Regions from separate parts of the Paenibacillus sp. Y951 genome, predicted to be linked through region 2. Evidence: predicted binding sites of a transcription regulator. Region 2 holds the regulator's gene; the other holds the start of a gene.
The links. Region 2 encodes Rex, which represses fermentation and respiration genes when NADH is low (regulators of the CRP and FNR family bind a similar motif). Its sites were predicted from a motif close to TTGTGAAATATTTCACAA; they were not measured.

Region 1: the regulator Rex is predicted to act here: its motif matches at 1,951-1,968, upstream of AC1TPB_RS22020 (formate/nitrite transporter family protein).

Annotation. Positions count from the first base shown of each region.
Region 1 is NZ_JBXCIY010000023.1:35,770-39,979, reverse strand. It holds gene AC1TPB_RS22025 (L-lactate dehydrogenase) at 153-1,088, opposite strand; gene AC1TPB_RS22020 (formate/nitrite transporter family protein) at 1,091-1,879, opposite strand; gene clpP (ATP-dependent Clp endopeptidase proteolytic subunit ClpP) at 2,092-2,676, opposite strand; tRNA gene AC1TPB_RS22010 (tRNA-Arg) at 3,030-3,104, opposite strand; gene AC1TPB_RS22005 (sugar-binding transcriptional regulator) at 3,302-4,210, shown strand, end outside.
Region 2 is NZ_JBXCIY010000001.1:483,776-487,985, forward strand. It holds gene dinG (ATP-dependent DNA helicase DinG) at 1-1,927, shown strand, start outside; gene AC1TPB_RS02610 (redox-sensing transcriptional repressor Rex) at 1,932-2,576, shown strand; gene AC1TPB_RS02615 (amidohydrolase) at 2,569-3,864, shown strand; gene AC1TPB_RS02620 (hypothetical protein) at 3,866-4,210, shown strand, end outside.

The sequences.
Region 1 (4,210 bases), on a different contig from region 2:
ATTCGCGGATATAAACAGGTATCCTTTTTGCTTTGGTTAAGGGATGGATCATTACTTAGTAAAAAGTAAAAAGTAAAAAGTCTGCATGAGAAGGGGAAGCGATTTGCTCCCTTCATGCAGACTTTTGTACATGGTGAAACTATAATGATCAATTACATTTTGTTGTAATCAAGTTCAAGATTCAAGCTATCAATCATGCCTTTAAGCTTATTGGCAGATTTCTCAAATAATTGTTGCTCCTCAGGAGTTAAATTCAACTCAAGTGGTTGACGAACACCGCTGCGATCAACGATACATGGAACGCCTAGATAGACATCAGACACACCGCAATAATTATCTAATAATGTAGATACGTTCAATACTGCACCCTCATCATCAAAGATGGCCGTTACAATCCGATCAATCGCGAGTGCAATGGCATAGTAAGTAGAGCCCTTTGCCTCGATGATCTCATAAGCAGCGTCGCGGGTATTCGTGAAAATAATTTGCTTCGTATCATCATGAAGCTCGAGATCTACTCCTGCAACGTTAGCTAAGCTCCATACTGGAAGTTCAGAATCACCATGCTCGCCAATAATATGTGCATGTACACTACGAGGATCGATATTCAATTCTTTACCCAGCAAGTAACGGAATCTTGCGCTATCTAGCAATGTACCAGATCCGATGACACGATGAACTGGCCAACCAGATTTCTTCAGTGCTACATAGCTCATAATATCTACTGGATTTGTTGCGATAAGCAGAATCGCTTCTTGGTTATACGGTAATATTTGTTTAATGATGCTATCAAAAATATCTGCATTACGTTGCAAAAGATCTGTACGAGATTCACCAGGCTTTTGTGCCGCGCCTGCAGTAATAATAATAATGTCCGCACCTACGCAATCAGCATAAGTACCTGCCCATAATTTTGCTCCGCCTACAAATGGCATTCCGTGATTCATATCTAGTGCATCACCTGCTGCTTTTGCGTGATTAGCATCGATAAGAACGAGTTCATCGACGCGATTGCGAAGCAATAGCGTATATGCCGTTGTAGAGCCTACTGCACCTGTGCCGATCATAACAAGTTTACGTGTTTTCATAGTTATTCCCCACTCTCTTTGAAATAAGGTTTGTTGAGATAATAATAGAACGTGGCCATAAGTACACTGCCGCCCATTATATTACCTAATGTTGCAGGGATGAGGTTGTGTAGTATATCTCCGATGCTAAGTACTCCCCAGCCTTGGGCTGCTATAGATATAGCGAAAACAGACATATTTGCGATACTATGTTCAAATCCAGCGATAAAGAAGCTGAATACCAACAATACCATGACGAACATTTTTGCTCCATCAGTTTTCATAAAGTATGGAATGAAAAATGCTAAACATACAAGCCAGTTACATAAGATAGCACGAAAAAAAATTTCAATTGTTGAAGCATCAATTTTTTTGTGAGCAACTTCCAGTAGAAAAGTATTCACATTAACATCAGCAAAAAGCTGTGTTAACCAAACGAGTATTGCGAACAGAATTGCACCAACAATATTTCCTATATAGCTGGATAATAGCATTTTTAACGTATCTATCCAAGTCATTTTACGACGTAATGCAGCATAGCTAAGATAAAATGTATTACCTGTAAATAGATCTCCACCAGCATAGTAGATTAGAATAATAGCCATACCGAATATCAATGCTGCAGCAGGGTATGCAAACGGTGATTCAACTTGATAGAAGAGAGATCCCGTCTTAAAGGCTGCAATAACACCAAATCCAATAAACATACTTGCCATAATTGATCTCAATAAGGAACGGAATTTATCCTGTTTGAAAATAGATAGTTTTTTTGCAGCTAGTTGTTCAATTTGAGCTAATGCTTCTGTTTCCATAATAGAATTCCTCCAAGTAAGCAAAATCTATTTGATGATATCTTTATCATATTGTGAACAGCTTATAATGTATGTGACAAAAATCACGAATAAGAAATATATGGAAAAATATCAAATGAAAAAGACGACAGTGGTTGGTTCACTAGAACAAAAAATGTTCAATGTGGATCAACCACTATCGTCTCTAGATAAGCGTTACAAAGCTGTAGGCATTAATCTATGCGTTCGATAACTTTATCGATCAAACCGTATTCAAGTGCTTCTTGAGCGCTCATGAAGTAATCGCGATCAGTATCCTTTTCAAGACGTTCAATCGGATTGCCAGAACGTTCTGCAAGAATACCGTTCAATTTCTCGCGCATTTTAATGATGCGGTTAGCGCGAATAGCGATATCACTTGCTTGACCTTCAACACCACCAAGCGGTTGATGAATCATAACTTCGCTGTTCGGAAGTGCAAAACGTTTGCCCTTCGCTCCAGCAGTAAGTAAAAATGCACCCATAGATGCTGCCATACCTACGCAAATTGTAGATACATCAGGCTTAATATATTGCATCGTATCGTAGATAGCCATACCTGAAGTGATAGAGCCACCTGGACTATTAATGTATAGATGAATGTCTTTCTCTGGGTCGTCGGCTGCTAAGAAAAGCATTTGCGCAATAATGGAATTGGCAACGACGTCGTTGACACCAGATCCAAGCATGATGATGCGATCCTTCAGAAGTCGAGAATAAATATCATAAGAACGTTCTCCGCGATTACTTTGCTCGATAACCATTGGTACAAAGTTCATTTTCACCAATCCTCCTAAAACTTTTCATGAATTACCTGATACAACTTCTTGTAAATGAAAAGTAGCGTCGCAAGCATCGACTTAAACTTTTCATGAACTACTAAGTACAACACCACATCACAACTATGTTGTGTAAATATCATAATAGAATTTTAATTAAAAGTCAAAGATAGTCAGACTTTATTTCCACTTCACCATTGTTACCTATATTGGTAGTCATTAAACATAATAAATGGCGAGTAAACGTATCGGTATCCTACATTAGCTTATGTATAAAATGATAGTAGCATGATTATAAAAATAAAAAAGCCCGTACAAGAAAATTCTCTTGTACAGGCTATAAGTAGAAGGTTTGGCGCGCCCGCTAGGAATCGAACCTAGATCTCAGGCTCCGGAGGCCTACGTCATATCCATTGGACCACGGGCGCTAATTTAAGATGACATTGTCGATTATATGGGATAATAGGAAGCGAAGCAAGTTTAAAATTCAAATAAATTATTCTGGCAATCGCTTACATGAAGAAACGGCACTTGCAGTACGTCAAAATATTAGGTAAACTAAAGGTGGGACTTAAATCACACCACAGGGACAGAAAATGTCCAATGAGTTCTAGAGTAATGTTGTATGTGGTACACGTGGACTCTTTCCGATGGAGTGATGGTATTTATGCGTCAGCTTATTGAACTGCAAAGACAGTTAGTACCAGAGCTTTTGGATGTCATGAGAAAGCGATATAAAATTATGCAGCAAGTGATGCTTGCAGGAACAATTGGTCGACGTGCGTTAGCAACAACGTTATCGATGACCGAACGAGTGCTACGAGCTGAAACGGAGCTGTTGAAAGAACAAGGACTTCTAATTATTCAATCTTCTGGCATGCAATTAAGCGAAGACGGCAAGAAAGTGCTTGAAGAAATGGAGCAACTTGGCGATCAAGTGTTTCGTAGCTCAGAAATTGAAGACAAGCTGAAGTCGATGTATGGGTTAAAGCAGGTTATTGTCGTTACTGGCGATTCTGAACAATCAGAAATTGCAAAGCGTGAATTGGGTCGTGCAGCAAGCCAGTTGCTGAAGCAAGCAATACGTTCTGGAGATGTTATCGCGGTATCAGGTGGAACGACAACTGCACAGGTTGCCAAGTACATGAGCTTACCCAATTCCATCAAAGATATTGTATTTGTACCGGCGCGTGGAGGTCTTGGTGAAAGCTTGGATTATCAAGCGAACACGATCGCATCTATGCTGGCGAAACGGACTGGTGGACATTACCGATTACTACATGTGCCCGATCATATTAGCTCTGACGCGTATGAATCGATCATTCAAGAACCTTCCATTAAAGAAATTGTTGAAGTTATTCGAAATGCACGAATTATTGTGCATGGCATTGGTGACGCTATTGTAATGGCGAGACGAAGAAAGACCGATCCTAAAGAATTGCAGGCTATGCAAGACGAAGGTGCAATGGCCGAATCATTCGGTTTTTATTTTAATCGTAATGGTGAACCCATTTACAAAATGAAAACAGTAGGT
Region 2 (4,210 bases):
CGTAAGCACTCATACCATTAATTTACAAGAACAGCTTCGCAATCGAGATATTCCTTTACTTAATGAAATATTACCATTCCCTTTCCGAGCATCGTTATTAAAGGGAAGAGGCAACTATCTTTGTATGCGGAAATTTGAACATAAATTGAATATGAAGGACTTCGTTGCCCCAGTGGATGATCCTGTTACAGCGGCACAGATGGTTGTCTGGTTATCAGAAACGGAAACGGGTGATCAAGAGGAGCTTAATCTTGGGTTACGTGGTGCAGACTTCTGGGGGACGGTTTCAAGTGACGCTGATTCATGCTTGAATCGCGCTTGTCCTTGGTTCAAACGTTGTTATTATCATCGTGCAAAGCATGAATCGACGATATCTGATGTTTGTATTACGAATCATTCGATGATTTTTACAGATATTCAAGCCGATCATCGACTTTTACCTGGTTACACCAATCTCATATTAGATGAAGCACATCATCTTGAGGAAGTTGCTGGCAAACATCTTGGTAACCAAATGACCTATACTTCGTATATATATGCAATGAACATGCTGTATAAAGACATGCGAACAGGAGTGCTTCCATCGCTTCGTATTCGGATTCAAGAGGATGGGGACGACCATACTGCTGCATGGAATGAAGTTATAGATAGTGCCTATCCACAACTTCAAGATATGAAAGAGCATTGGGATAAGTTGTTCGAATGGCTCTACAGTATTGTTAGTTCCGATGCGACGCAAAGTAATGAGGCAGAATCTGTTGGTACAGCAAGTATGGTGCTGCGATTGGATCGTCATAAGCTGCCGCATGAATGGAACGAAGCGATGGAAGTGGAAAATAATTTCCATGTATTGCTGTCGCGATTTGTAAAGTCAATTGAAAAGCTTTCGAATGAAGTGAAAGAAAGACTTGATGAAGATACAGGCCTGCAAAGCATTCTCATTGATTTAAATGGTGTATTACGTGATTTGAGCAGAATTAAAGACGAATTGCGGATGTTTATGAAGCTTGAACAAGAAGATTATGTGTACTGGATGGAAGGAACGCAAGCGTATAAGTTCAGATCATTACAGCTATATTCAGCTCCAGTTGATGTAAGCGGATTGTTGAAAAAATATTTGTTTGAAGTGAAAGATACTGTCGTTATGACATCTGCTACATTATCTATTCAGAAAAATTTTGAATATATTGCCGAGCAGCTTGGATTATCGTCATATGAAAACTCCAATCGGTTAAAAGCAGTCATGCTTGATTCACCATTTAATTATCGTGAGCAGGCTTTAGTTATTATCCCGCGTGATTTCCCTGTCTTGAAGGGTGCTCATGTTGACGCGGCATATTTGGATAAATTAGTAGGCTCATTAGCGGAAAGTGCACAGACACTCGGTGGGAAAATGCTGATCTTATTCACTTCATATCGATTGTTAAAGCAAGTATATGATCCGCTGAAAGCAACGCTGCAAGGTAGCAATATTCAAGTGCTGGGACAAGGTGTTGATAGTAATAATCGCACGAAATTAACGCGTAGATTTTTGCAAAATCAAGCATCGGTGTTGCTCGGTACAAGCAGCTTTTGGGAAGGCGTAGATATCCCTGGAGAAGCGTTGCAATGTCTTGCGATTGTGCGACTGCCATTCCAACCACCTAATCATCCACTTGTTGAGGCGAAGTCGGAATTGCTAGTGAAGCAGAAGAAAAATCCATTTATGAAATTATCGATCCCGCAAGCCGTTATTCGCTTTAAGCAAGGCTTTGGTAGGTTAGTTCGTACAGCTACTGACAAAGGGATTGTAATCATATATGATACTAGAGTAATTGAAGCTTATTATGGTAAACATTTTTTATATTCATTACCTGCTCCGAAAATCGAGACGATGCATACAAGTCAGATGGCCAAGCGGATGGAAGAGTGGTTAAAGGAGGATTGAACGGATGAAGCAAACAAAAATTTCTGAAGCTGTTGTTAGAAGATTACCTATCTATTTGCAAGTACTTCATGAATTGAAAAGTCGTGAAATTGGGACGGTTTCCTCACAAGATCTCGGTAATCGATTAGACCTCAATCCAGCACAAATTCGAAAAGACCTTGCTTACTTCGGTGATTTCGGACGTAAAGGAATAGGATATGAAGTAGATTACTTGATTGATAAAATACGTCATATACTTAAAATTAATCAGACTATTAATGTAGCTTTGATCGGTGCTGGTAACCTAGGGCATGCATTATGTAATTATAACAAGTACAGTAATGATAATATGCAAATTGTTGCTGTGTTTGATAATGTTGAAAATAAAGCGGGTTCAAAAATTAATAACTTAACCGTTCAGCCGATGTCTGAATTAGCGAAAACAATCGATGAACTTAATATTCGTATTGGTATTATTACTGTTCCTGCTTCTGAAGCACAAAATGTTGCTAATCAATTAACTGAAACAAGAATTGAAGGTATCCTTAATTTTGCTCCAACAATATTACGTGTGCCAGATCATGTTCGGATCCAATATGCTGATTTTACGAAGGAATTATTGAGCTTAGCTTACTATTTGAATAATAAAGAGGTGGCCGACGATGAGTAAAATATGGGTTGAAAACGGTTTGTTCGTTACGATGGCAGGTGCAACACCTGAAGTGTTAAGTGGGCATATGATCGTAACAGATGATGTCATCACATATATCGGTGCAGATCGTCCAGAAAATGTAACAGATGCCGAGCGTGTAGATGGTAAAGGATTAGTGTTCATGCCTGGTTTAGTGAATACACATGGTCATGCAGCGATGACATTACTTCGCGGTTTCTCAGATGATTTGAACTTACAAGTGTGGCTACAAGAAAAAATGTGGCCGATGGAAGAAAAATATGTTGATCAAGATACACGGGCAGGAAGTAATCTTGCGATTGCTGAAATGCTGCTAAGTGGTACAACAACATTTGTAGATATGTATGATCGCATGGATCAAGTCGCTGAAGCTTCGGTGCAAGCAGGTATTCGTGCTTTTCTTACTAGAGGAGTCATCGGACTTTGTCCACCTGAAGTACAAACAGCCAAATTAGAAGATGCAATTTCATTTGCAAAACAATGGAATGGTCAAGGGGATGGAAGAATATCTACAATGCTTTCGCCGCATTCACCTTATACTTGCCCTCCAGATTATATCGCTCGTATTGTACAAGCTGCACATGATCTGAATTTGCCGTTACATACTCATATGTCAGAGACGAAAGCTGAAGTGCAGCAGAATGTAGATGAGTACGGAAAACGTCCAGTTGCGCATCTGGATGAGCTAGGCTTCTTCTCACGTCCAGCATTATTAGCGCATGCTGTTCATCTAACGGATGAGGAAATTGAACTGTTAGCAGCAAGAGGTGCATCAATTTCTCATAATCCGATTAGTAACTTAAAGCTAGCAAGTGGTGTAGCAAGAGTACCGGAACTATTGAAAGCTGGTGTGAAGCTTTCGCTTGGTACTGATGGTGTTGCAAGTAATAATAACTTAGATCTATTCCAAGAAATAAGAGCTGCTGCATTGCTTCATAAAGGAGTGTCAGGTGATCCGACTGTAGTTCCTGCTTATACAGCTCTGCAGCTTGGAACGTCAATGGGTGCCGAAGCCATCTGGAACTCGCAAATCGGTACGCTTGAAGTTGGAAAAAAAGCTGACTTTATTGCAATTAATATCGATCAACCACATTTCTTCCCACGTACTGATCTTATTTCTCATCTTGTCTATGCAGCTAATGGTCGTGATGTAGCTCATGTATGGATTGATGGTAAGCAAGTTGTTAGTAATAGAAAGTTACTTACGATGGATGAGGAGAAAGTTCGCTACGAGGCGCAAGCTAGCTTTGAGCGTCTGTTGAAATAAGATGAGAGCCATTGAAAAGAAACGATCCCCTTGGATGACGCCACGCAAATGGATAGCTTTCAGTATATTGCTTTTCATTGTTATTATTGTGTTACTCGTTATGTTTTATCGTAATATTCAGATGGATCGTTGGAATGAAAAAGATGAAGTCCGTGCAAGTCTTGCTCAGCAATATGATCTTTCCACTGAAAATTATCTTGAAAAATATATATGGGAAGAACAGTATTGGATAGTGCTGGCGGAAACATTGGATGGACAAGAGCAGTATGCGGTATGGCAAGATAATAACATATTAGCCTCAGCGAATACGAACGCTATTGTTTCATCTGAAGTTGTCTTACAAAAG